Regions from separate parts of the Streptomyces sp. NPDC057623 genome, predicted to be linked through region 2. Evidence: predicted binding sites of a transcription regulator. Region 2 holds the regulator's gene; each other region holds the start of a gene.
The links. Region 2 encodes HrcA, which represses chaperone genes, less so after heat shock. Its sites were predicted from a motif close to TTNGCACTCNGNNNNNCNGAGTGCNAA; they were not measured.
Positions count from the first base shown of each region.

Region 1: a site for HrcA is predicted at 7,315-7,341, ahead of groL (chaperonin GroEL). Genes of this name have one in related genera too.
Region 3: a site for HrcA is predicted at 7,479-7,505, ahead of groES (co-chaperone GroES). Genes of this name have one in related genera too.

Region 1 is NZ_JBHVGZ010000039.1:56,728-67,058, reverse strand. It holds gene ACFU95_RS31685 (hypothetical protein) at 1-193, shown strand, start outside; gene ACFU95_RS31680 (Uma2 family endonuclease) at 253-933, shown strand; gene ACFU95_RS31675 (hypothetical protein) at 1,050-1,619, shown strand; gene ACFU95_RS31670 (MFS transporter) at 1,635-3,116, opposite strand; gene ACFU95_RS31665 (hypothetical protein) at 3,210-3,623, opposite strand; gene ACFU95_RS31660 (metallophosphoesterase) at 3,636-4,070, opposite strand; gene ACFU95_RS31655 (NADH:flavin oxidoreductase) at 4,100-5,227, opposite strand; gene groL (chaperonin GroEL) at 5,530-7,152, opposite strand; gene ACFU95_RS31645 (cold-shock protein) at 7,483-7,689, opposite strand; gene ACFU95_RS31640 (MoaD/ThiS family protein) at 8,138-8,413, opposite strand; gene thrC (threonine synthase) at 8,522-9,808, opposite strand; SAM riboswitch class I at 9,827-9,965, opposite strand; gene ACFU95_RS31630 (glucosyl-3-phosphoglycerate synthase) at 10,102-10,331, shown strand, end outside.
Region 2 is NZ_JBHVGZ010000018.1:3,258-13,588, reverse strand. It holds gene ACFU95_RS20115 (S41 family peptidase) at 1-1,857, opposite strand, end outside; gene ACFU95_RS20110 (hypothetical protein) at 1,932-2,501, opposite strand; gene ACFU95_RS20105 (16S rRNA (uracil(1498)-N(3))-methyltransferase) at 2,604-3,353, opposite strand; gene ACFU95_RS20100 (nitronate monooxygenase) at 3,350-4,426, opposite strand; gene dnaJ (molecular chaperone DnaJ) at 4,641-5,777, opposite strand; gene hrcA (heat-inducible transcriptional repressor HrcA) at 5,778-6,794, opposite strand; gene ACFU95_RS20085 (MBL fold metallo-hydrolase) at 6,955-7,692, shown strand; gene ACFU95_RS20080 (DUF3097 domain-containing protein) at 7,735-8,550, shown strand; gene ACFU95_RS20075 (Uma2 family endonuclease) at 8,528-9,106, opposite strand; gene hemW (radical SAM family heme chaperone HemW) at 9,207-10,331, opposite strand, start outside.
Region 3 is NZ_JBHVGZ010000001.1:213,404-223,734, reverse strand. It holds gene ACFU95_RS00995 (endo-1,4-beta-xylanase) at 1-1,322, shown strand, start outside; gene ACFU95_RS00990 (LCP family protein) at 1,424-2,473, shown strand; gene ACFU95_RS00985 (YciI family protein) at 2,594-2,950, shown strand; gene ACFU95_RS00980 (RNA polymerase sigma factor) at 2,998-4,263, shown strand; gene ACFU95_RS00975 (methyltransferase domain-containing protein) at 4,267-5,457, opposite strand; gene ACFU95_RS00970 (polysaccharide deacetylase family protein) at 5,548-6,552, shown strand; gene ACFU95_RS00965 (polysaccharide deacetylase family protein) at 6,597-7,403, shown strand; gene groES (co-chaperone GroES) at 7,652-7,960, shown strand; gene groL (chaperonin GroEL) at 8,079-9,704, shown strand; gene ACFU95_RS00950 (ester cyclase) at 9,786-10,331, opposite strand, start outside.

The DNA.
Region 1 (10,331 bases), on a different contig from region 2:
CATCCTGGAATGCGCCGAATGCGGCGTGCCCGGCCGCCCGGAAGCCCTGCCGGGCGGCATCTGCGGCGCATGCCGGGGCGCACGCGCCCCCGACCGCGACCACGCACCCCTGCACGCCTCCGCAATCCGCGCCTACACGGCGGAGATCCGTGCCGGAATGTCCGTACGACGACACGAGAGGACACCCGCATGACAGCGCCCACGGTCCGACGGCACCACCACGGGGCACGATGGGAGGAAGGAGGCGAAGCCATGACCCCAGATACCGCCGAACGCCCGCAGATGTCCGTCGAGGACTTCGAGGAACTCGTCCGCAGGGCTCCGAGGGAACTGCAGAACAGGCTGGAGTTCCTCGGCGGAAGGCTGTGCATCCGGCACGGCCCGCTCGACGTCGACGAATTCGAGGAGTTGGCCGAAGCGGCTCCCGAAACCGTGCGGCTTGAGTACATCAACGGAAAAGTAGAGGTCAAGGCAGTGCCCGACGGCAACCACGGCGAGATCTTCATGTGGCTGCTCCGCCAGTGCATGCTGCAGCGTCCCGAGCTGAATCTCATGCCCGAGCGGGGCGTCAAAGCCGAGGCATATCGCAAGGGCCGCGCCATCACAGACGGCTTCCTGGCGCCCGAGGGTCACTTCAAGGGGCACGGCAACTGGTCCGCAGCCGACGGCGCCCTCATGGCCGTAGAGATCACCTCCCGCGACCGCGACACCAACCAACGCGACCGCATCGACAAGCCCGTCGGCTACGCAGGGGCCGAGATTCCCGTCTACCTCCTCATCGACCGCGACATCGACACCGTCACGGTGTACAGCGAGCCGAAGGACGGGCGGTACCTCCAGGCATCGTCCTACCCGTGGGGGTCCATCGTCGAGCTGCCCGCCCCCGTCGGCATCACCTTGAACACCGAGAAGCTCAAGGACTACGCGGACTGACGCCCTTCGGACGGCATGGAGCTGCGGCCCGGTTGGAAGCAGAGCATCCCCATGTGCATGCTGAAGGCTGCCCGCAGCACCAGCCCCCGGCCCCCGCGAGCTCCCGGAGCCACCCCATGAACCACGCCCAGCTCACCGCCCTCGGCCGCGCCCTCCGCCTCCTCGGCGAGCACGGCGAGGCCCTCACCGCCGACACCCCGGACGCCAGGCTGCACGAGGTCAAGGCGGATCTCCGTCGCGCCCTGGACCTCGTCGACGAGAGCGTCACCGGCGCCGCCCCCAGCACCCGCTGCCCCGAGCACCCGAACGGCCCGGTCGACGAGAACGCCCACGACCTGTGCCTGCTCTGCGAAACCCGCCGCCGGGCCGCCCGCCGGGCCGAGTACAACGGCGGTCCCGTCCCCCCGCCCACCGCCGGGACCGGCCCCTCCCGCTACGGCGTCCGGGGCGACCGCCCCCAGCCCCAGCAGCGCTGGCTGCCGGAGCTGTGGAACGGGCAGGAGTGGCAGCTCTGCGGCACCCCGCGCCGCGACCACCGCGAGGCCGAGCTCTACCTCGCCGCCGCACGCCGCGGCCCGCGCCCCGCGATGGCGTACCGGTTGGTGCACGAGTTCACCGACTACGAGGTGCTGCGCGTCTGGGGCACACCGGTGAAGGTCGACATCGAGCCGTTGGGCAACCTGTAGCCAGACGGCCTCCGGCTACGACTTCGCCCCCGCGGGCTCCGCCGCGCCCTTGGGCTCCATCGGCTTCCCCGCAGCGGCAGCGCCCCCCTGCCGGGGGATGAACGACGCCACCACGAACGCCAGCAGCGCCGCCCCCGCGCCCACCGCCAGGACCACCTTGAAGGCGTTCTCGGACGGGACCGCGGACCCTCCGAGGTTCAGCGTCATCTGGGCGAGGATCACACCCGCGACCGCGCTCGCACTGGACGTGCCGAGAGAGCGCATCAACGTGTTGAGGCTGTTCGCGGCGGCCGTCTCCGACGCCGGTACGGCGCTCATGATGAGGGCGGGCATCGAACCGTAGCCGAAGCCGACACCGGCGCCGATGACGCAGGCCACCAGGACGAAGTGCCAGACCTCGGACATCAGGACGATGTTGAGGCTGTAACCGGCGGCGATGATCAGCACACCCACCATCAGCGTGACCTTCGGCCCCTTGGCCCGGGAGATCGCGGCCGACACCGGGGCCGTGGCCATCATCACGAGCCCCGACGGCGCCATGCACAGACCCGCGATCAGCATCGACTTGCCGAGGCCGTAGCCCGTCTGCGTGGGAAGCTGGAGGACCTGCGGGTTGACCAGGCTCATCGCGAACATCGCGAAACCGACGGCGATCGAGGCCAGGTTGGTGACCAGCACCTGACGGCGGGCCGTGGTCCGCAGATCGACCAGCGGCTGGTCGGTACGCAGCTCCCACCAACCCCACGCCAGCAGGATCACCCCGGCCGCCGCGAACAGACCGAGCGTCGTACCACTGGTCCAGCCCCAGTCGGCACCCTTGGAGATGGCCAGCAGCAGACACACCAGCCCGGTCGCCAGGCCCGCGCCGCCGACCAGGTCGAAGCGCCCGCCGGTGCGCACCCTGGACTCGGGCACGAACAGCACCACGCACACGAACGCCGCGACACCCATGCCGGCCGACGTCCAGAACAGGACGTGCCAGTCGAAGGAGTCAGCGATCAGCGCGGCGGCGGGCAGGCCGAGCGCGCCGCCGATGCCGAGGGAGGCGCTCATCAGGGCGGTGGCGGAGCCGAGGCGTTCGGCGGGCAGCTCGTCGCGCATGATGCTGATGCCGAGCGGGATCACACCGGAGGCCAGGCCCTGGAGCACCCGTCCGACGATCATCGGGACCAGTGCGTCGCTCAGGGCGCAGACCACGGAGCCGCTCACCAGCAGCACGATGCTGACCAGCAGCATCCGCCGCTTGCCGTACATGTCGCCGAGCCGCCCCATCACCGGCGTGGCGACGGCGGCGGCGAGCAGCGTGGCCGTGACCGCCCAGGCCGTGTCCGACGCGGGCGCGTCGAGCAGTCGGGGCAGCTCCGGGACGATCGGGATGACCAGGGTCTGCATCAGCGAGACGACGATGCCGGCGAAGGCCAGCACCGCCACCACGGCGTTCGGCCTCGGCGGGGCGCCACCCCCGGCCTCGGCGGGAGGAGCAGGGGCTTGGGACATGGCGGGGCCTCCGTCGGCGTACGAGCACAAAGGGGTGCGTAATTGACCGAGGCAACCTTAAGTCAGCTGATTGACTTACTCAACCGGCGCCGATCAGCCCTCCCGCCGCACGAACGACCGGACCCGCTCCTCGTCCAGCTCGTACACCGTCTCGTGTGCCCGGGGATCCCGCGCGTGGAGGGTGTGGAACATCGGCCCCGCCGCCCCGCCCAGCTCCACCAGCGAGGCCGACGCCCCGCGCACCACGCGCTCCGTGCCGGGCGCGGCCGTCAGGTCGATGCGGTTGACCACGCCCGGGGTGACCCACACCGGGACGGACTCCAGCAGCCCGAAGAGCTGGAGGTGGTAGTGCCCGCTCAGCACGGCCCGTACGTCACTCCCCCGGATCGCCGCCGCCAGCTCCTCGGGGTCGCGCAGCCCGAAGTGCGGCTGGGTCGCCGAGAGGGCGAGGCTGATCGGCGGATGGTGGAGGGCGAGGACGGTGCCCCGCCCGGCGGGCTCGCTCAACACCCCGCGCAGTCACTCCAGTTGGGCCGCGCCCAGCCGGCCGTACACCTTCCCCGGCACCAGAGAGTCCAGGGTGACGAAACGCCATCCGGCGACCGTGCTCACCGCCGCCCGCTCCGCCGCCGGGGACTCCAGGGCCGCGACGGGCTCCGGATGCCCGCTGCCCAGCACCTTGCCGAAGGCGGTCCGCTCGTCGTGGTTGCCGGTGGTGTAGAAGACGGGGGCGTTCAGCGGGCGGGCGAAGTCGCCCACGAGGTCACGGACCGCCGTATACGCCTCCACCGCTCCGTCGTCGGCGAGGTCACCGGTGACGACGACCGCGTCCACGTCCCGCAGGTGACGGAGATCCGCGAGCATCAGGCGCAGGGAGTCGGTGGCGTTGACGCCCCACTTGTTCGGGGCGTCGGTCCGTTCGAGATGGGTGTCCGAGAGATGCAGTATCCGCATCTCCCGGACGATAGACGGGCAGTTGGTGGTCAGGACAGCGACTTCAGCGCCGCCGCGTCGTAGGGCTTGAGCTCGTCGAGGCGGTCCGCCAGGACCTTCGCCGCCCACTCCGGGTCCTGGAGCAGGGCGCGGCCGACGGCGACCATGTCGAACTCGTCGCGCTCCAGGCGGTCCAGGAGGTCGTCGATGCCCTTGACCTCGGAGCCCTCACCGGCGAAGGCCCTGATGAAGTCGCCGTTCAGCCCGACCGAGCCGACCGTGATGACGGGCTTGCCGGTGAGCTTCTTCGTCCAGCCGGCCAGGTTGAGGTCGGAGCCGTCGAACTCCGGGATCCAGTAGCGGCGGGTGGAGGCGTGGAAGGCGTCGACGCCGGCCGCGGCGAGCGGGGCCAGGATGGCGTCCAGCTCCTCGGGGGTCTCGGCGAGCCGGGCGTCGTAGGCCTCCTGCTTCCACTGCGAGTAGCGGAAGATGATCGGGAAGGACGCGGAGACCTTCTCGCGCACCGCGGCCACGATCTCCGCGGCGAACGTCGTACGGGCCACCGGGTCGCCGCCGTACGCGTCCGTGCGGCGGTTGGTGCCCGCCCAGAGGAACTGGTCGACGAGGTAGCCGTGGGCGCCGTGGATCTCCACGCCGTCGAAGCCGATGCGCTCGGCGTCCGCGGCGGCCTGGGCGAAGGCGTCGATGACGTCGTCGAGGTCGCTCTGGGTCATCGCCTTGCCGGTGGCCTCCTCCGCGCCGATGCGCAGGCCGGAGGGACCGACCGCCGGGGCGTCGGCGAACGGGGGCTGCCCCTGCTCACGCACCATGCCGATGTGCCACAGCTGCGGGACGATCTTGCCGCCCCCCGCGTGCACCGCTTCGGCGACCTTCGCCCAGCCGGCCAGCTGCTCCTCACCGTGGAACCGGGGGACGCGGTCGCTCTGCCCGGCCGAGTCGTGGCCGACGTACGTGCCCTCGGTGACGATCAGGCCGACACCGGCCGCGGCGCGACGCGAGTAGTACGACACGACGTCCTCGCCGGGGATGCCGCCCGGGGAGAACATGCGTGTCATCGGCGCCATCGCGATGCGGTTGGGGACGGTCAGGCCGTTGATCACGGTCGGCCGGGACAGGATCTGGGCCGCACGGGAGGTGGCGGACTGGGTGACGGTCACGTGGAGGGCTCCTCGGAAGTGGCTCTGTTAACCAGGTGGTATGTGCGCGCGCATTGTTGCACCTACTTAAGCAACCACCTATGCACTACGGCACATTCCGCCTCCGACCACGTTGTGCTGTGACCCCGAACACCCTTGAGGTACGTCCAGTGCACGCCCCTAAGGGGCGCGGGGAACTGCGCGACCAGCCCCCACTCACCCGCACCCGCCAACGCGCCGAGGGCGGCACCCCCTGTCGCAACAGGAAGTACCGCCCTCGGCAAGGACGTTGATCAACCGGGGGCCGAAGCCCCCGAGGTCGATCAGAAGTCCATGTCACCGCCCGGCATGCCGCCACCGGCAGGCGCGGCGGCCTTCTCCGGCTTGTCGGCGATGACGGCCTCGGTGGTGAGGAACAGCGCGGCGATCGACGCGGCGTTCTGCAGCGCGGAACGCGTGACCTTGGCCGGGTCGATGATGCCCTCGGCGACCAGGTCGACGTACTCACCGGTCGCGGCGTTCAGGCCGTGACCCGGGGTGAGGTTGCGGACCTTCTCCACCACGACGCCGCCCTCAAGGCCGGCGTTGACGGCGATCTGCTTCAGCGGGGCCTCGAGGGCGAGCTTGACGGCGGCAGCGCCGGTCGCCTCGTCACCCTCCAGCTCCAGCTTCTCGAAGACACCGGAAGCCTGGAGCAGGGCCACGCCACCACCGGCGACGATGCCCTCCTCGACGGCCGCCTTGGCGTTGCGCACGGCGTCCTCGATGCGGTGCTTGCGCTCCTTGAGCTCCACCTCGGTGGCGGCACCGGCCTTGATGACGGCCACGCCGCCCGCGAGCTTCGCCAGGCGCTCCTGGAGCTTCTCGCGGTCGTAGTCCGAGTCGCTGTTCTCGATCTCGGCGCGGATCTGGTTCACACGGCCCGCGACCTGCTCGGAGGAGCCGGCACCGTCGACGATGGTGGTCTCGTCCTTGGTGATGACGACCTTGCGGGCCTTGCCCAGGAGGTCCAGGGAGGTGTTCTCGAGCTTGAGACCGACCTCCTCGGAGATGACCTCGCCACCGGTGAGGATGGCGATGTCGTTCAGCATCGCCTTGCGGCGGTCGCCGAAGCCCGGGGCCTTGACGGCGACGGACTTGAAGGTGCCGCGGATCTTGTTGACGACCAGGGTCGACAGGGCCTCGCCCTCGACGTCCTCGGCGATGATCAGCAGCGGCTTGCCCGACTGCATGACCTTCTCCAGGAGCGGGAGCAGGTCCTTGACGGAGCCGATCTTGGAGTTGGCGATCAGGATGTACGGGTCGTCGAGCGACGCCTCCATCCGCTCCATGTCGGTGGCGAAGTACGCCGAGATGTAGCCCTTGTCGAAGCGCATACCCTCGGTGAGCTCCAGCTCCAGACCGAAGGTCTGGGACTCCTCGACGGTGATGACGCCTTCCTTGCCGACCTTGTCCATCGCCTCGGCGATGAGCTCGCCGATCTGGGTGTCGGCGGCGGAGATGGAGGCCGTGGAAGCGATCTGCTCCTTGGTCTCGACATCCTTGGCCTGCTCAAGCAGGGCGGCGGAGACGGCCTCGACGGCCTTCTCGATACCGCGCTTGAGGGCCATCGGGTTGGCGCCGGCGGCTACGTTGCGCAGGCCCTCCTTGACCAGGGCCTGGGCGAGAACGGTCGCGGTGGTCGTACCGTCACCGGCGACGTCGTCCGTCTTCTTGGCGACTTCCTTGACCAGCTCGGCGCCGATCTTCTCGTACGGGTCCTCGAGCTCGATCTCCTTGGCGATGGAGACACCATCGTTGGTGATCGTGGGGGCGCCCCACTTCTTCTCGAGGACGACGTTGCGACCCTTGGGGCCGAGCGTCACCTTGACGGCGTCCGCGAGCTGGTTCATGCCGCGCTCGAGGCCGCGCCGCGCCTCCTCGTCGAACGCGATGATCTTGGCCATGTGAAGTGGTCCCTCCAGGACTGGGGGTGATTCCTTCGGACCGCGCCCGCGCCCGCGACGGACGGCTCACATGCCTCGTGGTTCCTTGCCCCACTTGGCCTGCGGGCCTCACCGACCCGGTCCTTCTTTGTCACTCTCACCTTCAGAGTGCTAACGCAATGATTAGCACTCGACCCATGCGAGTGCAAGCGGCTCTCGGGGATCGGGCGGGGCGCTCCGCCCGGGGCGAACAGGGCGCGAACGCGTCCCGGACACGGCGAAGGGCCCGCACCCCCCAGGAGGTGCGGGCCCTTCGAAGAAGAACGTCGCTGCTTTAAGTCGACGCGTGCTTCAGCCGGCCGCCAGCCGGACCATGTCCGCCTGCGGCCCCTTCTGACCCTGCGAGATCTCGAAATCGACTCGCTGGCCCTCTTCCAGGGTGCGGTACCCGTCCATCTGGATCGCGCTGTAGTGGACGAAAACATCCGCACCACCGTCGACCGCGATGAAGCCGTACCCCTTCTCCGCGTTGAACCACTTGACGGTGCCCTGAGCCATGCCTAACTCCCCTATTACTGGCCCTTGCACAGATCCACACTTCGCGGATCCGGGTCAGACCTCACCCCCCATCGGTCGGGGGCGTGCGCCGGAACGCGTCGACCGCGGCTGAATGTATCTGCCCAACTGCCGTCTGCAACAGGTCAATCGGACGAGAAATCCGGGCACGACCGGTCGGGAATGTGGGGACAATTCCTCTGACTTCAGGTCAAGTCGGGCCCGGCAAAGGGAACAAAAGCCGCAAAAAACCCGCACACTTTGGCTACTTCTTGTCGGGCTCGCGGTGGAATTCAAGGGCTGCCGACCTGTAGATCAGCGGCGCGTTCCCCAACTGTACCTCGCTCAACCACACAGAATTGCCCCCTCCGCTTCTCTCACGGAGGGGGCAATTCGATGAACTCTCGGTGACCGGGGTTACCGATGGTAATGATCGGTCATTCGGTCAGGCTCAGCCGCCGGCGACGGCCGGAATGATGGAGACGCCCGCACCGTCCGGGGTCGCGGTCTCCAGGCCCTGCTCGAAACGGACGTCGTCGTCATTGACGTACACGTTGACGAACCGACGCAGCTTGCCCTGGTCGTCCAGCACCCGGGCGGCGATCCCGGTGTGGTTCTTCTCCAGGTCGGCGATGACCTCACCGAGGGTGCCGCCTTCGGCGGCCACTTCGGCCTGGCCACCCGTGTAGGTGCGCAGGATGGTGGGGATGCGGACGTTGACGCTCACGTTGTGACCTCCGGTCAGGTAGTCGCCCTCAGGGGCGCGGGGCTGTGTTGCATGTGCGGCTGCCGCCGCGTGGGCGCGACCGGCCCCCACCGGCCCGCGGACGAACGACTAGGCGAGTCCGGCCTCGCGGAACGAATCGAGGTTGGGACGAATGGTCGCGGTGAGCCCCGTACCGGCCACCGCGTCCAGCGTCTTGAGACCGTCGCCGGTGTTGAGGACGACCGTCGTCTTCGCCGGGTCGAGCAGCCCGTTCTCGATCAGCTTCTTCGTCACACCCACGGTCACCCCGCCGGCGGTCTCCGCGAAGATGCCCTCGGTCCGGGCCAGCACCTTGATCGCGTCGACGACCTGCTCGTCGGTCACGTCCTCCACCGCACCGCCGGTACGGCGGGCGATGTCCAGGACGTAGGGACCGTCCGCCGGGTTTCCGATCGCCAGCGACTTGGCGATGGTGTTCGGCTTCTGCGGGCGGACCACGTCGTGGCCGGCCTTGAACGCCGTCGACACCGGCGAGCAGCCCTCGGCCTGGGCACCGAAGATCTTGTACGGCTTGTCCTCGACGAGCCCGAGCTTGATCAGCTCCTGGAGACCCTTGTCGATCTTGGTGAGCTGCGAGCCGGAGGCGATCGGCACGACCAGCTGGTCCGGCAGCTGCCAGCCGAGCTGCTCGCAGATCTCGTACGCCAGGGTCTTGGAACCCTCGGCGTAGTACGGCCGCAGGTTGACGTTGACGAAGCCCCAGCCCTCGCCGGCCGGGTCGCCGATCAGCTCGGAGCAGAAGCGGTTCACGTCGTCGTAGTTGCCCTCGATGCCGACGAGCTCGCCGCCGTAGACGGCGGCCATGACGACCTTGCCCTGCTCCAGGTCGTGCGGGATGAACACGCAGGAGCGGAAGCCGGCCCGGGCGGCCGCGGCGCCCACCGCACCGGCGAGGTTGCCGGTGGAGGAGCAGGAGAGGGTGGTGAAGCCGAAGGCGCGGGCGGCCTCCAGGGCCTGGGCGACCACACGGTCCTTGAAGGAGTGCGTCGGGTTGCCGGAGTCGTCCTTGATGAACAGCTTGCCGGCGTCGACGCCCAGCTCACGCGCGAGGTTGTCGGCCTTGACGAGCTGGGTCCAGCCGGGGTTGATGTTCGGCTTGGTGGCCACGTCGGCCGGAACCGGAAGGAGAGGCGCGTAGCGCCAGATGTTCGCGGGGCCCGCTTCGATCCGCTTGCGGAGCTCCTCGGCGCCGTAGGCCGAGAAGTCGTAGGCGATCTCCAGCGGGCCGAAACACTCCTCGCACGCGAAGACCGGTCCGAGGGGGACCCGGTGGCCGCACTCACGGCAGGAAAGCGCCGCGGCGGGGCCGAGGTCTACGGTGGATTCGGTGGTGCTTGCAACAGTCTGCGCAGCCATGTGAGGCGAGGCCCTTTCTCCTCATCTTCCTCACGACGCATCTCGCCGTGAGACGGATTTGGCACCTTCCCTAGCCGGGAGCCTCGCGTGAACGAGACCGGCTGGAGGGTTGCCGGGGCTTCATCGGGCCGTATCCCTCTGCCCCTCTGGATGAGCGGTATGAAGTTGTGGTCGGCGGGCCGGTCAGGACATGCGATGGTCACCCGCGTTGTTCAAGACTGTAACCGACAACCAGGACAGTTGAGATAGTCGTCCGAACCGCGAGATGGATCACACGCTAAGGAGCCGCCTACGTGCTGGAAGAAGTCGAGCGCTGGCTGAGCACCCGCTCCTGGTCCGCGACCGATCGTCCGCTCCACCAGATCCTGGCCGCCAAACAGCGTACGGGCCAGTCGGTCTCCGTCGTCCTGCCCGCGCTCGACGAGGAGGAGACGGTCGGCGACATCGTCGCGGTCATCCGTCACGACCTCATGCGGCAGGTGCCGCTGGTCGACGAGATCGTCGTCGTCGACTCGGGCTCCAC
Region 2 (10,331 bases):
CTCGACGCGCCGCTGGAGGAGGTCGTAGCGCTCCAGCTCGGTCTTGGGCTCGGGGTCGTCGGGCGTGGCCCGGGAGGCGCCGAGCGCGCCGCGTACGGGATGCCGCAACCACAGCACGCCGTCCTTGGCGGCCTGCAGGTTGGTGTAGCGGGCGGCCTCGACCGGGAACGGCACGATCCGGTCGGCGAGCCCTTCGAGGTCGATGCGGGTGGTCGGGGCGCCCTCGCTGTCGGGGGTCTCGTCCTTGTCCGGCGCGTCGAAGGGGCGGCCGTGCCGCTGCGGGCCGAAGGGGGACGGGGTGGTCGCGGCGAGGGTGATCAGGTGGGGGCGGGAGCCGACGACGAAGGCGAGGTCGAAGACGTGCTCGTCGTAGACGGGATCGAAGGCCCGCGTCGACAGGAACACCAGGTGCTTGCCGTCCGGGGTGAACGCGGGCGCGTAGTCCTGGAAGCGCAGCGGGGTCGCCTCGGAGACCGACAGGTCGGTGGTGTTGGCGAGCTTGAGCTGGCTGAGCGGGCGCGGGCCGGGGTGCGACCAGGCGAGCCAGGCCGAGTCGGGCGAGAAGACCAGTCCGGCCACGTCCCCGTCCTGGCTGCGGTCGACCTCACGGACCTCGCCGGTCTCCCGCTCGACGAGCAGCAGGCGCCCGTCGTGCGCGGCGACCGCCGCCCGGCTCCCGTCGGGCGCCATGGCGAGTTCCAGGACGCGGCCGAGCTGCCCGGCGCCGAGCCTGCGTGGCGTGGCACCCGGTGCGAGACCGGTCGCCGGGGCGAACTCCAGCGCGTCGTCGCCCTCCGCGTCCGTCACCCAGACGACCCACTCCTCGCTCTCCGCCCGGAAGGTGCGCGGCAGCCGGGCCCGTACGCCGGGCTCGGCGGCGAGCGCGCGGGCGGGGCCGGAGCGGTGGGTGACCCAGTGCACGGCGCCCCGGACGGAGACCGCGCTGCCGCGCGCGGTGTGGTCGGGCGCGGCCTCCCCGAAGGAGCGGGCGGCGTTCAGCGGGTACGGCTGCCGGTCGGTGCGCTGCCCGCCGAGCCGGATGTCGAGCCGGCGCGGCTCGGCCCCGTCGAGGTCGTCCAGGAGCCACAGTTCCCCGGCGGAGGCGTACACGGCACGGGTGCCGTCGCCCGCGGCGTGCCGGGCGTAGAAGCCGTCGAGGGGGGTGTGCCGGCGCAGCTCGGACCCGTCGGCGAGGGACGAGTACAGCGCGCCCACGCCCTCGTGGTCGCAGAGGAAGGCGAGCCGCTGCCCGGCCCACAGGGGGTACTCGATGTTCCCGTCCAGCTCCTCGTGCAGCCGGACGAAGTCGCCGTCGCCCGCGAGGTCGATCCACAGCTTCCCCGCCGTACCGCCCCGGTAGCGCTTCCACCGTGCGGCCTCAAGGCCCATGGGCGCGGACGCGAGGACCAGGTGGGGTCCGTGGACGACGTCGGCGACGGGGCCGTAGGGCAGGGTGGTGGCCGGTCCGCCGTCGAGCGGGACCGTGTGGGCCCAGGTGCGGCGGCTGCCCGCCTGGCCCTGGGTGCTGATCGCGAGGACCTGGCCGTCCGGCGTCCAGCCGCGCACCCGGGTCTGCCCGCTGCCCCAGTGGGTGAGGCGCTTCGAGGGGCCGCCGTCGACCGGCGCGATGTGCACCTCGGGGGCGCCGTCGCGGGTGGAGGTCCAGGCGACGGTCGTCCCGTCGGGCGAGATGCGCGGCAGGGTGACCGGCACGTTGTCGGCGCTGACCCGCCAGGCCCGGCCGCCGTCGAGCGGGGCGAGCCACACGTCGTCCTCGGCGGTGAAGGCGACCAGGTCGCCGTGCAGATGCGGATACCGGAGATACGAAGACGATCCGGACGTCACGGACTGAGTCACCCGATCACCTTAAGCAGGGGCGGCGTCCGGGGACAGACCTTTGGATCACTTGCCCAACTCCGGGCCGTGACCGCTCACTTGCCTTCCGGCCAGCAGTTCGGGTGCTCCTTGCAGTAGACGGTCTTGGTGACGGTCACCGTGACGGTGGGCCCGGGCTGCTGTCCGCCGCCGGACGGGTTGACGGGCGAGGGTGTGGCGTCGCAGTCGCCGAGCCCGTTGACGTGGAACCACTCCTTGCCGCCGATCTTGGCGACGAGGTCCCCGCGGACGCAGGACCCGCTGACGGCCCGGGTGATCCGGCCGGTGACGACGATGTCCTTGCCGTCGGCGGTCTCGCCCTCGCAGTCGACCTTGACGACGGTGTTCGCGCTGGCCGTCGCCGCACCGGATTTGCCGTCGCCGTCGCCGTTGTCGTACGAGCCCGTGCAGTTGAGCCACTGCACATCGGCCTTCTGCCGCTCCAGCTCCGCGGTCACGGTCTGGTCGGTGGTGAACGCCACGGTCGCGGAACTCAGCCCACCGGGGTCACAGCCGACCGCCCCGCCAACGGCGACCACCGCGAGTCCCGCCACACCGGCCACCCGCACCCCACGCGTACGCCCCGTGTGGCCCGCGCGACCCCAAATCCTCCTGAATGCCCCCATGGAGGGCAGCCTGCCACTGTCCCGGCCGACGCGGTAGGGCACATACGGCCACTCCGGGTTCCGGTTCCGGTCCGGGGTCGCGAACCGGACGAGTGTCCGACGTCAGGACCAGCGGCCGGTACGGCCGAGGAGCAGGGCGGTCGCCGCGGTCCCGGCGGTCGACGTGCGCAGCACGCTGGGCCCCAGCACGTACGCCCTCGCCCCGGCTTCCTCGAAGAGGGCCAACTCGTCCTTGGCGACGCCCCCTTCGGGCCCGACGACCAGCACGATCTCACCCTCGGAGGGCAGTTCCGCGGTGGCGAGCGGCTCGCTGCCGTGCTCGAAGTCGGAGTGCAGTACGGCGGCGAAGTCGGCTCCGGCGAGCAGCGCCGCGACCTGCTTGGTCGTCGCCGCGTCCGCGATGTCGGGGAAGCGGAGCCTGCGGGACTGCTTGCCGGCCTCGCGGGCCGTCGCCCGCCACTTGCCGAGCGCCTTCAGTCCGCGGTCGCCCCTCCACTGCGTGATGCAACGGGCCGCCTGCCAGGGCACGACGGCGTCGACCCCGACCTCGGTCATGGTCTCCACGGCGAGCTCGCCCCGGTCGCCCTTGGGGAGGGCCTGGACGACGGTGATGCGGGGGGTGGGTTCCGGGTCCTCGGACACCGAGGTCATGTGGACGACGAGCCGGTCCTTGCCCTCGGCGGCGATCACGTCGCACACGGCGTAGCGCCCGGCTCCGTCGGTGAGGACGACCTCCTCGCCGGCCCGCAGCCGCTTCACGGAGACCGCGTGGCGGCCTTCCGGGCCGTCGAGGACGTACTGTCCGCCGGCGCCGGCGTCGAAGTGCTCCACCACGAACACCGGGGCGGTCATCGCGGACCCCCCTTGCCCGACAACGCTGTCGACGCCGCGTCCAGTTCGGCGGCCAGCACCTCGACCAGCTGCCCGGCGGGCAGCTCGCGGGCCATCCGGTGGCCCTGGCCCGCCCACAGGGCCATGCCCTGCGGGTCGCCGGAGGAGGCGGCCTTCTTGCGCAGCGGCGAGGTGAGGTGGTGGACCTCGGGGTAGGCGGCGGGGGCGTACGGGCCGTGCTCGCGCAGGAAGCGGTTGACCAGGCCACGGGCGGGGCGGCCGGAGAACGCGCGCGTCAACTCGGTCCGTACGAACAGGGGGTTGGTCAGCGCCTGCTTGTGCACGGCGTTGGCGCCGGACTCCTGGGTGGCGAGGAAGGCGGTGCCGAGCTGGGCGGCGCTCGCCCCGGCCGCGAGGGCGGCGGCGATCTGGCTGCCGCGCATGATGCCGCCGGCGGCGACGATCGGCAGGCTCACGGTCTCGCGGACCTGTGCGACGAGGGAGAGCAGCCCGACGCCGGACCGGTCCGTCTCCGGGTTGTCGCGATGCGTCCCCTGGTGCCCACCGGCCTCGACACCCTGCACGATCACGGCGTCGGCACCGGCCCGCTGCACGGCGAGGGCCTCGTCCGGAGTGGTGGCGGTGACGAGGGTGAAGGTCCCGGCGCGGCGCAGCGACTCCAGGACGTCACCGGTGGGCACGCCGAAGTGGAAGGAGACGACCGGCACCGGGTTGTCGAGCAGCACGGCCAGCTTGGCGTCGTAGCCGTCGTCCCGGCCGCTGTCCGGGTCCCCCAACTCGGTCTCGTACCAGGCGGCTTCACCGGCGAGCTGGTGGGCGTAGACATCCACGGCGGCCGCGTCCGCGTACTCGGGCTGCGGCATGAACAGATTGACCCCGAAAGGCCGCCCGGTCAGCCCCCTGAGCTGCTTGATCTCCTGGTACATCCCGTCGGCGGTCTTGTACCCGGCGGCGAGGAACCCCAGCCCTCCGGCCTCGGCCACGGCAGCGGCGAGCTGCGGCACGGAGACGCCGCCTGCCATGGGGGCCTGCACGATCGGGTGGGGGAAGAGATCGGTCAGCGCGGAGGACATGACGGCATGTTGTCACGTCCTCCGAACAAGTCCGAATCGGCCCTTCCCCTTGGCATAGGCCAACACTTCCCGTGGGGGTCAGCGCCCGTCGCACCAGGGGTCAACGACCGTTGAACGCATCCTTCAACCGCGAGAACAACCCCTGCTGCCCCGGCAGACCGTGCCTCCCCGGGGGCCGACCCCCGGACCCCCAGCAGCGACCCCGCAGCTCACGTCAACGACCGTTGAACGCATCCTTCAACCGCGAGAACAACCCCTGCTGCCCCGGCTGGAACTGCCCCTGCGGCCGCTCCTCGCCTCGCAGCTTGGCCAGCTCGCGCAGCAACCGCTCCTGCTCGGGATCCAGCTTGGTCGGCGTCGTCACCTCGACGTGCACGATGAGATCGCCACGCCCTCCGCCTCGCAGATGCGTGATCCCACGCCCGTGCAGCGGAATCGACTGACCGGACTGGGTGCCGGGCCGGATGTCGACCTCCTCCAGCCCGTCCAGCGTCTCCAGCGGCACCTTCGTGCCGAGGCACGCCGCCGTCATCGGGATCGTCACCGTGCAGTGCAGATCGTCGCCGCGCCGCTGGAAGGTCGAGTGCGGGAGCTCGTGGATCTCGACATAGAGGTCACCGGCGGGACCGCCACCCGGCCCGACCTCGCCCTCACCGGCGAGCTGGATCCGCGTGCCGTTGTCGACACCGGCCGGGATCTTGACCGTGAGGGTCCGGCGGGACCGGACCCGTCCGTCGCCCGCGCACTCCGGGCACGGCGTCGGGACGACGGTGCCGAAGCCCTGGCACTGCGGACAGGGCCGGGACGTCATGACCTGGCCCAGGAAGGACCGCGTCACCTGCGACACCTCACCGCGACCGCGACACATGTCACACGTCTGGGCGGAGGTGCCTGGGGCGGCCCCCTCGCCGTTGCAGGTGTTGCAGACGACGGCCGTGTCGACCTGGATGTCCTTCGTCGTGCCGAAGGCCGCCTCGTCGAGCTCGATCTCCAGCCGGATCATCGCGTCCTGGCCCCGGCGGGTGCGCGAGCGCGGACCGCGCTGCGACGCCGTACCGAAGAACGCGTCCATGATGTCCGAGAAGTTCCCGAAGCCGCCCGCGCCGAAGCCACCGGCTCCCGCGCCGCCCGCCTGGGACAGCGGGTCGCCGCCGAGGTCGTAGACCTGCTTCTTCTGCGGGTCCGACAGCACCTCGTAAGCGGCGTTGATCTCCTTGAACCGCTCCTGGGTCTTCGGATCCGGATTGACGTCCGGGTGCAGCTCGCGGGCGAGCCGCCGGAAGGCCTTCTTGATCTCTTCCTGCGACGCGTCGCGACGCACGCCGAGCACGGCGTAGTAGTCCGTGGCCACTTACGACTCCGCCAGGATCTGTCCGACGTAACGTGCCACTGCGCGTACCGCTCCCATCGTTCCCGGGTAATCCATGCGGGTCGGTCCGACCACGCCGAGCTTGGCGACTGCCTCGCCGCCCGAACCGTAGCCGACCGACACGACGGACGTGGAGTTGAGTCCCTCATAGGCGTTCTCGTGCCCGATGCGCACGGTCATGCCCGAATCACCCGCCTCGCCAAGGAGTTTGAGGAGCACGACCTGCTCCTCCAGGGCCTCCAGGACGGGCCGGATGGTGAGGGGGAAGTCATGTCCGAAGCGGGTGAGATTGGCGGTTCCGCCGATCATCAGCCGCTCCTCGTTCTCCTCGACGAGCGTCTCCAGAAGGGTGGAGAGCACGGCCGAGACAGTGCCGCGGTCCTCCTGGTCGAAGGCCTCGGGGAGGTCCTCGACGAGGGTCGGCACATCGCTGAAGCGCCGCCCCGCGACCCGGCTGTTGAGCCGCGCGCGCAGATCCGCGAGCGACCCCTCACCGAAGGGCGCCGGGCAGTCGACCATCCGCTGCTCGACCCGCCCGGTGTCCGTGATCAGCACGAGCATCACCCGCGCGGGCGCGAGGGAGAGCAGCTCGACGTGCCGGACGGTGGACCGGGTCAGCGACGGGTACTGCACGACGGCGACCTGCCGGGTGAGCTGCGCGAGCAGCCGCACGGTGCGCGCCACGACGTCGTCGAGATCCACGGCGCCGTCGAGGAAGTTCTGGATGGCGCGCCGCTCGGGCGGGGTCATCGGCTTGACGCCGGCGAGCTTGTCGACGAACAGCCGGTAGCCCTTGTCGGTCGGGATCCGTCCGGCACTGGTGTGCGGCTGGGCGATGTAGCCCTCGTCCTCCAGGGCCGCCATGTCGTTGCGGACGGTCGCCGGGGACACGCCGAGGCTGTGCCGCTCGGTCAGGGCCTTCGACCCGACCGGCTCCTCGGTCCCGACATAGTCCTGGACGATGGCACGCAACACCTGAAGCCTGCGTTCACTCAGCAATCGCGCACACCTCCAGAAGTCGTCCCCTTGGCGTCTCGCCTGGCACTCTGCGCTGGTGAGTGCCAACCGTCCCCGGCCAGTGTACGGCGGTGGGGTACGCCCCGGGCAAGGCCGGTCGCGCACCACCGTGCCCGACGGTGGTGTCGTTTAGCGTCGCCGTATGACGGTGACTTGGGAAGAGCTGGGGTGGGAGCGGCTGGCGGCGGGGGTCGGACGGTGTCGGCTTCCGGGCTGGGACTGCACGGCGGGGCTGGTCGTCGGGGACGGCGTCGCCCTGCTCGTCGACGCCGGGTCGAGCCTCGGTGAGGGCGTGCGCTTGCGTACGCAGGCGCAGTGGCTCGCCGGTCACCGTGTGACTCATCTCGCGCTTACCCACCCCCACTTCGATCATGTCTTCGGGGCTGCGGCTTTCGCGGGGGCGGAGGTGTACGGCCCGGTGGGCATGGACGCCGTCCTCGCGCACGAGCGCGAGGAGCTGCGGGCGGACGCGGTGCGCAACGGTCTGGACCCGGCGTCCGCGGAGGAGGCCGTGGACGCGCTGGTCCAGCCGCGCCACCAGGTGAGCGGCGAGTGGACCCTCGACCTGGACGGCGGGCGCCAGGTCCTCCTGGCGAACGTGGGCCCGGCCCACACGGCCCACGATCTCGTCGTGCTCGTGCCGGGCGGGGCCGCGGGTGACCGGGAGGTGGTCTTCTGCGGCGACCTGGTGGAGGAGTCCGGCGAACCCCAGGCGGGCCCCGACGCCGTACCGTCCCGGTGGCCGGCGGCCCTGGACCGCCTCCTCGACCTGGGCGGCGAGGACGCACTGTACGTGCCCGGTCACGGAGCGGTGGTGGACGCGGAGTTCGTACGACGTCAGCGCGACGCGCTGGCCGCCCGTTTCGGCGTGTCGGGCTGAACGGCAGGACGCGCGGCCCGCGCTTCTCCTATCGTCATCCGAATGCGCCAGTACTCCGCCGACCTGACCCCGCCCTGGAAGAAGCCCAAGCCCGTCCCCGAGGTCCCGGCGGACCCGGGCCTGGTGGTGGAGGAGCCGGGCACGGGCTTCTGCGGCGCGGTGATCCGCTGCGAGGCGGGCACGGTGACCCTGGAGGACCGCTTCGGCAAGCACCGGGTGTTTCCGCTGGAGCCGCGGGGGTTCCTGCTGGAGGGCAAGGTGGTGACGCTCGTACGCCCGTCAGGCGCGGCCCCGGTACGTCCCACCCGTACGGCCTCCGGTTCGGTCGCCGTCCCCGGCGCACGCGCCCGCGTGGCCCGCGCCGGCCGTATCTACGTCGAGGGCCGCCACGACGCCGAGCTGGTCGAGAAGGTCTGGGGTGACGACCTGCGCATCGAGGGCGTGGTCGTGGAGTACCTGGAGGGCGTCGACGATCTGCCGTCGGTCGTGGCCGAATTCGCACCGGGTCCGGACGCGCGGCTCGGGGTCCTGGTCGACCACTTGGTGCCCGGCACGAAGGAGTGGCGGATCGCCGAGTCGGTGACGAGTGAGCACGCGTTGGTCGTGGGCCACCCGTACATCGACATCTGGGAGGCGGTGAAGCCGTCGTCGCTGGGGATCGCCGCCTGGCCGAAGGTCCCGCACGGGCAGGACTGGAAGACGGGGGTGTGCCGGGCGCTGGGGTGGCCGTCGGAGAACACCGGGGCGGTGTGGCAGGCGATCCTGAAGCGGGTGGGGTCTTACAAGGACCTGGAGCCGGAGTTGTTGGGGAGGGTGGAGGAGTTGATCGACTTCGTTACGGCAGCCGGTGACGCCTGACCCCCGTCAGGGTTCCGAACTCACTCGTGTCCAGTTCCATACCGAGCAGTTCGAGTTGCACGGGGTCGCCGAACTTCGTGATCCACTGCCCGCGATAGTCGGCTTGATCTCCGTCGCCGATGGGGTCGGTGAGGAGAACACAGTGCGCCATGATCGGGTCGATGATCAGGTAGGCAGGGATCTTGCCTGCCGCGTAGATAGAGCGCTTGATCCCGTAGTCCCGGTCGACACTCGTCTTCGAGACCACCTCGACCACCAATGTGACCATCTGGGACGGCACGAGGTTGCCTGAGTCCGGAGCCACACCACGCTCCAGCACCACGAGGTCCGGAATGGGCTCGCTGGCCTCGTCGATGATGTCCAGGTCCGTCGTCTGGAGTCGTTCCCAGGGCCTGCGCGGGATCTGGTCCTGCACGTCCGCCACGATCCGGTTGTGCACCAGATCGGGAGCCGCCATCATCACGATTTCCCCCCGGAGAAGCTCGACCCTCACGCCCTCCGGAGGTTCGAACTCCTCGAAGAACCTGGTCATCCCACGCTCGTCCACAGCGGTCATCTCCGTGGCCCTCCACATCCGCCGCGTCCTTTTGGCGGCAGCCTACGAACCAGGTTAAGGACCGAACCGGCGTTCCGGGGGGATTCACTCGCCCGAGTGATCAATCCACCAGATCCCGTACCACCGCATCCGCCAGCAACCGCCCCCGAAGCGTCAACACCGCGCGGCCCTCCTCATACGGACCGCCCTCAAGCAGCCCCTCCCCCAGCGCCCGCCGCGACGCCGCCAGCCCCTCCTCCCGCAGCAGCTCCAGCGCCACCCCCTCCCGAAGGCGCAGCTCCAGCAGGATCCGCTCGACCCGCCGGTCCTCCTCGGACAGCAGCTCCCGCCCGGCCCCCGGCGACCGCCCCGCCGCCAGCGCGGCCGCGTACGCGCCCGGATGCTTCACGTTCCACCAGCGCACCCCGCCCACATGCGAGTGGGCTCCTGGGCCGGCGCCCCACCAGTCGGCGCCCCGCCAGTACAGCTCGTTGTGCAGACAGCGGGCGGCCTCGGAGGTGGCCCAGTTGGAGACCTCGTACCAGTCGAAACCGGCCGCCGTGAAGGTCTCCTCGGCGATCAGGTAGCGGTCCGCGTGGACGTCGTCGTCGGTCATCGGGACCTCGCCCCGGCGGATCCGGCGGGCCAGCTGGGTGCCCTCCTCGACGATCAGGGCGTACGCCGACACATGGTCCGGTCCGGCGCCGATCGCCGCCTCCAGCGAGGCCCGCCAGTCGTCGTCCGACTCCCCGGGTGTGCCGTAGATCAGGTCCAGGTTCACGTGCTCGAAGCCCGCCGCGCGGGCCTCGGCGACGCAGGCTTCGGGGCGGCCGGGGGTGTGCGTGCGGTCCAGGATCTTCAGTACGTGCTGCTTCGCGCTCTGCATGCCGAAGGAGATCCGGTTGAAGCCGCCCTGCCGGAGCGTGGCCAGATAGGCCGGGTCGACGGACTCCGGGTTGGCCTCCGTGGTGATCTCCGCGTCCGGCGCCAGCCCGAACTCGTCGCGGATCGCCCCCAGCATCCGTACGAGATCGTCGGCGGCCAGCAGCGTGGGCGTACCGCCGCCGACGAAGACCGTGCGGACCTCGCGCGGGTCGTCGCCGAGGACCTTGCGGGCCAGGCGGACCTCGTCGACGAGGGTCTCGGCGTAGTTGTCGCGGGAGGCCAGCACTCCGCCCGTGCCGCGCAGCTCGGTCGCCGTGTAGGTGTTGAAGTCGCAGTAGCCGCAGCGGGTCGCGCAGTACGG
Region 3 (10,331 bases), on a different contig from region 2:
TCCTCACCGGCGTCGCGACGATCGGGGCCCTTCTGCTCACGGCGCCCGCGGCGCACGCCGCCGACACTCCCTTGCGCGACCTCGCCGCCGCCAAGGGCAAGGTCATGGGCACCGCCGTCACCGGCTCCAAGCTCACCGGCACCTACGGCGACATAGCGGGCCGCGAGTTCAGCGCCCTGACCCCCGGCAACGCCATGAAGTGGGGCTCGGTCGAGCCGACCCGGGGCAGCTTCAACTGGGCCGAGGCCGACCAGATCGTGGCCTTCGCCGAGGCGCACGGCCAGCAGGTGCGCGGCCACACGCTGGTCTGGCACAGCCAGAACCCGAGCTGGCTGACGAACGGCAGCTGGACGCCGGCCGAGCTGGGCCAGTTGATGAACGACCACATCGCCACCGAAGTGGGCCGCTACAAGGGCCGGCTGGCGACCTGGGACGTGGTGAACGAGCCGTTCAACGAGGACGGCACCTATCGCCAGACCCTCTGGTACAACGGCCTCGGCGCCGACTACATCGCCCAGGCCCTGACCGCGGCCCGCGCCGCCGACCCGAGCGCCAGGCTCTACATCAACGACTACAACGTCGAGGGCGTCAACGCCAAGAGCACCGCCCTGTACAACCTGGTCAAGTCGCTGAAGGAACGGGGCGTCCCGATCGACGGCGTGGGGCTCCAGGCTCATCTGATCCTCGGCCAGGTGCCGTCCAGCATGCAGCAGAACATCCAGCGGTTCGCCGATCTCGGTGTCGACGTGGCGATCACCGAGCTGGACATCCGTATGCAACTGCCCTCCGACAGCGCCAAGCTGACGCAGCAGGCCGCCGACTACAAGGCGGTCATGAACGCCTGCCTCGCGGTGTCCCGCTGCGTCGGCGTCACCGTCTGGGGCTTCACCGACTCCGACTCCTGGATCCCGAGCACCTTCCCCGGGCAGGGCGCGGCGACGCCGTACGACGAGAACTACGCGCCGAAACCGGCCTACCACGCGATCGCCGAGTCGCTGGGCGGCGGCACGACGACACCGCCTCCCACGGACGCGTGCACGGCGACCTACAGCGTCACCAGCCAGTGGAACACCGGCTTCACCGGGCAGGTCAGGATCGCCTGCTCGGGGGCGGCGCTGTCGTCCTGGAAGGTGGGCTGGACGTACGGCGCGGGGCAGCAGGTCACGCAGGCCTGGAACGCGACCTGCGCGCAGTCGGGGGCGGCGGTCACCTGTTCCAACGCCTCGTACAACGCGACGGTTCCCGACGGCGGTTCGGTGACCTTCGGGTTCAACGGGTCGTGGAGCGGGAGCAATCCGGTGCCGGTGGTGACGCTGGGGTGAGTCAGGCGCCGGGAAGTCTGAGAATTTCCGAAGAAAAGCCGCTCTGCCGTCCCTGCCCGTAATAATTCGGACGTACGTTCCTGCCTGTGACGGGACATGGTGTGAACGGGCGGGAAGCGAACGGGGACGACGGCAGACGCTCGGGCCGGCGGTCGAAGGCGCTGAAGACCGCCGGCCTCGTCCTCGCGGGCGGCCTGGTGCTGGGCGTCGGCACGGCAGCCTGGGCCTACTGGCACCTGAACGACAACATCAAGAGCGTCGACATCAACAGCGCGCTCGGCGACAACCGTCCGCCGAGGGGCGTGACGACACCGGCGCCGTCGTCCTCCGCCTCCCCGCTGCCGACCGGATCCCTGAACATCCTGGTCCTGGGCTCGGACTCGCGCACCGGCGAGGAGAACCAGGAGCTGGGCGGCGGCAGCAGCACCGGAGCCCGTTCGGACACGGCGATGGTGGTCCACGTCGACGCCGGCCGCACGGAGGCGACGGTCGTCAGCATCCCGCGCGACACCCTCGTCACCCGTCCGTCCTGCCCGCTGCCGTCGGGCGGTTCGACGGAGGTGGCCTACCGCACGATGTTCAACAGCGCGTACGCGATCGGCGGGCCGGTGTGCGCGGTCAAGACGGTCGAGTCGCTCACGGACGTCCGCATGGACCACTACATCGAGATCGACTTCTCGGGCTTCGCGAAGCTGGTGGACGCGCTGGGCGGCGTCACCGTCACGACCGACGAGGACATCGACGACGAGGACAGTCACCTGACCCTGGAGGCCGGCACCCACCACCTGGACGGCACCACGGCCCTGGCCCTCGCCCGCACCCGGCACGGCATCGGCGACGGCAGCGACCTGGGCCGCATAGGTCTCCAGCAGCGGCTGGTGAAGGCCCTCCTGGACCAGATCTCCGCCACCGACCTCCTCGCCGACCCGGCCAGGCTCTACCGGGTCGCCGACGCGGTGACGGACAGCCTGACGACGGATACCGGACTGGACTCCCTGAGCGGGTTGACGAGCCTGGGGCAGAGCCTTCAGGGTCTGACGTCGGACCGGGTGCGGACGGTGACGATGCCGGTGGTACCGGCGCCGTCGGACCCCAACCGGGTGGTGGCTCAGGAGCCGGAGGCGGGGGAGTTGTGGGAGTCGTTGCGGTGAGGGAAAAAAATCTTCGAAGAAAATCCGGGGAGTGTGTCGATCCGGGAGTCCGCCGATCGACGCACGGGTGAGAGGCCGGGAGAAGCACCCGGTCACCGACACCGACCCCGAGGAGTCACCATGCCGCGCTACCTCTCCCTCGTCCGGATCGACGAGTCCACCGCGCCCGCCGAGGGCCCGAGCCCCGAGATGATGCAGCGCATGGGGGAGCTGCTGGAGGAGATCACCAAGGCCGGCGTGATGCTCGACACCGCCGGGCTCACCCCGACGGCGCAGGGCACCCGCGTGCACTGGGACGGCGCGAGCGTCTCCGTCACCGACGGGCCCTTCACCGAGTCCAAGGAGGTCATCGGCGGCTATGCCATCACGCAGTGCAAGGACAAGGCCGAGGCGCTGGAGTGGGCCTCGCGGTTCGTGAAGGTCCATGGCCCGGAATGGCAGGTCACCTGCGAGGTCCGGGAAATCGCCGAGGGCTGATCCGACCTCCTTGGATCCACGGCCGTACGGGTGTTGCATGGTGGGCTGTGACCCCGCAGCCCACCGCAGACCCGCACGGCGCCATCGAGACCGTCTTCCGTATCGAGTCCCCTCGCGTGATCGCCGCCGTCGCCCGGACCGTGCGCGACGTCGGCATCGCCGAGGAACTCGCACAGGACGCGCTGGTCGCCGCGCTGGAGCAGTGGCCCCGGGACGGGGTCCCCGACAACCCCGGCGCCTGGCTCATGGCCGCCGCCAAGCACCGCGCCGTGGACCTGATCCGCCGCCGGGAGAACTACGCCCGCAAGCTGGCCGAGATCGGCCGCGACCTGGAGACGACGGCACCGCCCGAGGAGCCGTCCGCCTCGTACGACCCCGACGACATCGATGACGACCTGCTCCGGCTGGTCTTCACCACCTGCCACCCGGTCCTGTCCGCCGAGGCCCGCATCGCCCTCACCCTGCGCCTCCTCGGCGGCCTGACGACGCCCGAGATCGCCCGGGCGTTCCTGGTGCCGGAGGCCACGGTCGCCCAGCGCATCGTGCGGGCCAAGCGCACCCTCGCCACGAGGAACATCGCCTTCGAGGTGCCCTACGGCCCCGACCGCGAGGCCCGCCTCGGCTCGGTCCTCGACGTCATCTACCTGGTCTTCAACGAGGGCTACGCCGCCACGGCCGGCGACGACTGGCTGCGCCCGGCGCTGTGCGAGGACGCGCTGCGGCTGGCCCGCCTGCTGGCGGGACTGATGCCGAAGGAGCCCGAGGTGCACGGCCTGGCCGCCCTGCTCGAATTCCAGTCGTCCCGCGCGACGGCCCGCACCGGCCCGTCCGGCGAACCGGTCCTCCTCAAGGACCAGAACCGCCGCCGCTGGAACCGCATGCTCGTCGCCCGCGGCATCACGGCGCTGGACCGCGCGGGCGCCACGGCCACGGGCGCCCCCGGCCCGTACGCCCTCCAGGCCGCGATCGCCGCCTGCCACGCGCACGCGTACACGTACGAGGAGACCGACTGGCGGACCATCGCCACCCTGTACGGCCTGCTGTCCGCGCGATCCCCTTCCCCCGTCGTCGAGCTGAACCGCGCGGTCGCCGTGTCGATGGCTCAGGGACCGGAGCCCGCACTGGAGATCGTCGACGCCATCGCCTCCGAACCGGCCCTGCGGGAGTACCACCTGCTGCCGAGCGTGCGGGGTGACCTGCTCCTGCGGCTCGGCCGTACGGCGGAGGCGCGGGCGGAGTTCGAGCGGGCGGCGGGGCTGACGCGCAACGAGCCGGAGCGGGAGATGCTGTTGAGGCGGGCCGCCGGCGGGTGACGGTCACTTCAACGGGTGGCCGACCAGCATCGTCGGCGCCCCCGCCACCCGGGTCAGGAACACCGTCGCCGAGTTGGGCCCCTGAGGCTTGACCTTCCTGCGCAGTTCCTCCGGCTCGACGGCCGACCCCCGCTTCTTCACCGTCAGGATCCCGACCTCGCGTTCCCGCAGCAGCGCCTTCAACTTCTTGACGTTGAAGGGGAGTTCGTCGGTGATCGCGTAGCCGGTGGCGTACGGGGTGTGGTGCGGCGCGTCGGCGGTGACGTAGGCGATGGTCGGGTCGATCAGCCCGCCCTCCAGGTCGTCGGCCACCTCGGCGACCAGATGGGCGCGGATGACGGCGCCGTCCGGCTCGTACAAGTACCTCCCGACCGGCCGGACTTCGGGGTCCGGGAGCATGGAGTCGGGGGTCACGTGGATGCCGGCCGCGGCGGGCAGCAGCGTCGCCCGCCGCGCTCCCGGCGTCACGTTCGCGCCGAACCAGAGCATGGCCTCCTTCACGTCCCCGCCGTCCGAGACCCATTCGGCCGTCGCGTCCGCGGGGATCGCCTCGTGCGGGATGCCGGGCGCGATCTTCAGGACGCCGATCGGCGCCTTGAGCGCGGCGGACACGGCCCAGGACAGGGGCGGGGAGTAGGACTCGGGATCGAAGATGCGGCCGCGCCCGGAGGAACGCCGGGCCGGGTCGACGAACACCGCCTCGTACCCGGCCGTGTCCACCTCCGTCACATCCGCCTCGCGCACCTCGACCAGGCCCGCGAGTCCGAGCGCGTCGGCGTTGGCGCGGGCCACCTCGCAGGTCAGCGGATCCCGGTCGACGGCCAGTACGCGGATCCCGGCGCGGGCGAACGCGATCGCGTCGCCGCCGATCCCGCAGCACAGGTCGGCGACGGACCGTACCCCGACCGCTCGGAAGCGCTCGGCCCGGTACGTCGCCACGCTGGCCCGGGTCGACTGCTCGACCCCGTTCGGCGTGAAGAACATCCGCCCCGCGTCAGCCGCCCCGAACTTGGCCACCGCCCGCTGCCGCAACCGCGCCTGCCCGAGGGCCGCGGACACCAGCTCGGCGGGGTGCTCGCGGCGCAGGCGGGTGGCGACGGCGAGTTCGTCGGCGGGATCGGTGTCGCGTACGGCGTCGAGGAGGGCGCGGCCCTCGGGGGTGCGGAGCGAGGCGAAGGAGGCGAGGTCGTTCACCGGGCCATTGTCGGCCAGTCGGTGGATGGTCCGCGGCCGGCGGCGGTGTCGGCCCGGCTCCGGGACGAGTGCCTGCGAAGATCCGGCACCATGCGACTAGTAGTACAAAATGACAAAAGTAGCCCCAATGGGGCATCCGTACGGCGCCGCCGTCGGGAACCCGGGCACTTCCGGGTCCGTGCCGCGATCGCCGCGCTCGCCGCCGCGGCCATCGCCTCGGGCTGCACGCCGGTCGCCGATCCAGGGGCCCCGGGCGGCTCGCACGGCGCCGGGACCGCCCGCTCCACGCCGAGCCGGCAGCCCCTCAAGGCGCCGCCCCCGGCCGCCACCCCGGACCCGCACGCCAAGAAGTTCCGGTCGGGCAGGTCAGCCCTCGCCGCCCGCGCCGCCGCGGCCAGACGCTGGGGCCTGGCGAGAATCCCGCTCACACCCCCGCCGCCCCCCGCCACCAAGCCGAAGATCACCACCCGCGAGGGCTTCGAGGTGGACGGGCACGAGGAACTCGGCCTCCCGCCGGTCTTCACCACCATCCCGACCCGGCAGCGGGTCGTCTTCCTCACGATCGACGACGGCGCCGAGAAGGACCCGGCCTTCCTGCGGATGATGAGCGACCTCCAGGTCCCGTACACCGCCTTCCTCAGCAACTACCTGATCAAGGACGACTACGGCTACTTCGAGCGGATGCAGCGCGGCGGCGTCGCCCTGAACAACCACACCCTCCACCACCCCTACCTCCCGGGGCTCTCCTACCGCCGCCAGCAGTACGAGATCTGCGCCATGCAGGACGTGATCGAGGAGCGCTACGGCAAGCGCCCGCTGCTCTTCCGCCCGCCCTTCGGGAACTACAACAGGAACAGCCTGCGGGCGGCGAAGTCGTGCGGCGTCAAGTACGTCCCGCTGTGGAACGAGGAGGTCTTCGTCGACCGCTGGGACTACCGGGAGTGGGACCGGAAGGTCCGACCGGGTGACATCGTCCTCACGCACTTCCGCGGCAGGGGCGACTGGAAGGGCACAATGCCCGACATGATCCGCCGGTTCCTGAACAAGGTCACGGCCGAGGGGTACGCGGTGGCCCGGCTGGAGGACTATCTGTGAGGCCGACGCCAGGGCCGGGGCCGAGCGCTGCGGCGGCCGTGCTCATGGCCGTGGTGGTCCTGGCGTCCGCCCTGCTCACCGGTTGCGCCCGGCCGGCCGGTTCGGTCGCTCCCGGCGCCGCACCGGCCGAGGAGGCGGTACCCGGCGCCCGCTCGGCGAAGGGCCCGACGCACACGGCACAGCCGTATCGCCGCTGGGGCCTGGCCGCCCCGCTGCCCGCTCCCGAGTCCCCGCCCGCCCGGCGGCTGCGGCTGCCCGGCGGCGCCCCGCTGCCGGTCGTGCACCGCGCCCCCACCCGCGACAAGGTCGTCTTCCTCACCTACGACGACGGCGCGGAGAAGGACCCCCGCTTCGTCGACATGGTCCGTGAACTACGGCTGCCCGTCAGCATGTTCCTCACGGACAGCGTGGTCGGCCCGGGCTACGGCCACTTCGCGCGGCTGCGGTCGGTGGGCGCGTCCATCCAGAACCACACCCTCGACCACGCCGCCCTGCGCGGTCTGCCGTACGCCGGCCAGCGCGCCGAGATCTGCGGCCAGCAGAACAAACTCCGCGCCCGCTTCGGCATCCGCCCCCGCCTCTTCCGGCCGCCCTACGGCACGTACGACTCCACCACGCTCCGCGCGGCGGCGGACTGCGGCATCACGGCGGTGGTGCTGTGGCGTGCGGCGATGGAGGGCGACGGAGGGCTGACGTACGCGCACGGCTCCGGACGGCTGCGCGCCGGCGACATCGTCTCCGTCCCGTCGGGCGAACCGGCCGGCCTGTCCTTGAGGGAGCGGACGACGAGGCTGCTGCGGGAGATCCAGGGGCGGGGCCTCACGGTGGGCCGGCTGGAGGACTACATCTGACGGAACGCTCCGGGGCGTCCACGGCTGAGCCGGTCGACCGGAAGCCCGGCTCAGCCGGCGCGGCGCGGACGCGAATTAGCAGTCCGCTTGACCGAGTGCTAATCGCGGTCATAGTCTCGGGTCTGGCACTCCCCACTGGAGAGTGCCAACTACGCGACGGGCAGGTCCGGCACCCGCGACGACGGATCCACCTGGTCGCCACCTCAGACAGTTAACCCCGTGAGATCTCCGAAGGGGGAGGTCGGATCGTGACGACCACCAGCTCCAAGGTTGCCATCAAGCCGCTCGAGGACCGCATTGTGGTCCAGCCGCTCGACGCCGAGCAGACCACCGCCTCTGGCCTGGTCATCCCGGACACCGCGAAGGAGAAGCCCCAGGAGGGCGTCATCCTCGCCGTCGGTCCGGGCCGCTTCGAGAGCGGCGAGCGTCTGCCGCTCGACGTGAAGGTCGGCGACATCGTGCTGTACAGCAAGTACGGCGGCACCGAGGTGAAGTACAACGGCGAGGAGTACCTCGTCCTCTCGTCCCGCGACGTGCTCGCGATCATCGAGAAGTAATTCACCTCAAGCACTTCTGCTTGTGAGCTGCGCCCCGGGCCCCCGCGACCTCAAGAAGCCGGGCGTCCGGGGCGCAGTTCGTTTCACCCACGTTTTCCGAGAGGGCTGAACCGCTCCCATGGCGAAGATCCTGAAGTTCGACGAGGACGCCCGTCGCGCCCTCGAGCGCGGCGTCAACAAGCTTGCCGACACGGTCAAGGTGACGATCGGCCCCAAGGGCCGCAACGTCGTCATCGACAAGAAGTTCGGCGCGCCCACCATCACCAACGACGGTGTCACCATCGCCCGTGAGGTCGAGGTCGAGGACCCGTACGAGAACCTCGGCGCCCAGCTGGTGAAGGAGGTGGCGACCAAGACCAACGACATCGCGGGTGACGGTACGACCACCGCCACCGTGCTGGCCCAGGCGCTCGTCCGCGAGGGCCTGAAGAACGTCGCCGCCGGTGCCTCCCCGGCGCTGCTGAAGAAGGGCATCGACGCGGCCGTGGCCGCGGTCTCCGAGGAGCTCCTCGCGACCGCCCGCCCGATCGACGAGAAGTCCGACATCGCCGCCGTGGCCGGTCTGTCCGCCCAGGACAGCCAGGTCGGCGAGCTCATCGCCGAGGCGATGGACAAGGTCGGCAAGGACGGTGTCATCACCGTCGAGGAGTCCAACACCTTCGGCCTGGAGCTGGACTTCACCGAGGGCATGGCCTTCGACAAGGGCTACCTGTCGCCGTACTTCGTGACGGACCAGGAGCGCATGGAGGCCGTCCTGGAGGACCCCTACATCCTCATCAACCAGGGCAAGATCTCCTCCATCCAGGACCTGCTGCCGCTGCTGGAGAAGGTCATCCAGGCCGGTGCCTCCAAGCCGCTGCTGATCATCGCCGAGGACGTCGAGGGCGAGGCCCTGTCGACCCTGGTCGTCAACAAGATCCGCGGCACGTTCAACGCGGTCGCCGTCAAGGCCCCCGGCTTCGGTGACCGTCGCAAGGCGATGCTGCAGGACATGGCGACGCTGACCGGCGCCGAGGTCATCTCCGAGGAGGTCGGCCTCAAGCTCGACCAGGTCGGCCTCGAGGTGCTGGGCTCCGCCCGCCGCATCACGGTCACCAAGGACGACACCACGATCGTCGACGGCGCCGGCAAGTCCGAGGCCGTCCAGGGCCGTGTCGCCCAGATCAAGGCCGAGATCGAGAACACCGACTCCGACTGGGACCGCGAGAAGCTCCAGGAGCGCCTCGCGAAGCTGGCCGGCGGCGTGTGCGTGATCAAGGTCGGCGCCGCCACCGAGGTGGAGCTGAAGGAGAAGAAGCACCGTCTGGAGGACGCCATCTCCGCGACCCGCGCCGCGGTCGAGGAGGGCATCGTCTCCGGTGGTGGCTCCGCTCTGGTCCACGCCGTCAAGGTCCTCGAGGGCAACCTCGGCAAGACCGGCGACGAGGCCACCGGTGTCGCGGTCGTCCGCAAGGCCGCCGTCGAGCCGCTGCGCTGGATCGCCGAGAACGCCGGCCTGGAGGGTTACGTCATCACCTCCAAGGTCGCCGAGCTCGACAAGGGCCAGGGCTTCAACGCCGCCACCGGCGAGTACGGCGACCTGGTCAAGTCCGGCGTCATCGACCCGGTCAAGGTCACCCGCTCCGCCCTGGAGAACGCCGCCTCCATCGCCTCCCTGCTCCTCACGACCGAGACCCTGGTCGTCGAGAAGAAGGAAGAGGAAGAGCCGGCCGCCGCGGGCCACGGCCACGGCCACGCCCACTGAGCCCAGCCGCTCACAGCGCGCAGCAAGAAGGCCCCGCCTCCGCACTCACGTGCGGGAGCGGGGCCTTCCCCTTCGCGGGCTTCACTGACCGAGTACCCCCAGTTGCTCCAGCAGTCCCGCCCGGTCGTAGAGCCAGTGGCTCTCGCAGATCGCGCCGTCCCGGAACCGCTGCCAGGTCATGCCCTGCATGCTCACGTCCTGTCCGGTCGCCGGAATCCCCAGGAACTCGCCCTTGTGGCGAGCGACCCAGGTCCACCGGGTGCACACCTGGTCGTCCTGGGCCATCTGGTCGTCGATCCGGAAGGTGAAGTCGAAGGCGGCCCGCCATCCCTCGTACTGCTCGCGTATCCCGTCGATGCCCTGCACGGGCTGCGGGTACGACGGGTCGTGATCCACGTAGTCGCGGGTGAGGTGGTCGCCGATCCGCCCCGGCTCCATCTTGCCCATGGCCTCGAAGAAGGCCCGCGCGGCCAGGACGTTCAGCTGCTCGTCACGCACCACGTCCAGATCGGTGAACGTGGGTTCCTCGTCACAGAGCGCCACCATCTCCCGGAAGATCCGGTCGGTCTCGGGCAGGTTGGAGTTCTGCATCGCCTCCTCGTACGAGGCGAACTCCACGATCTCGAT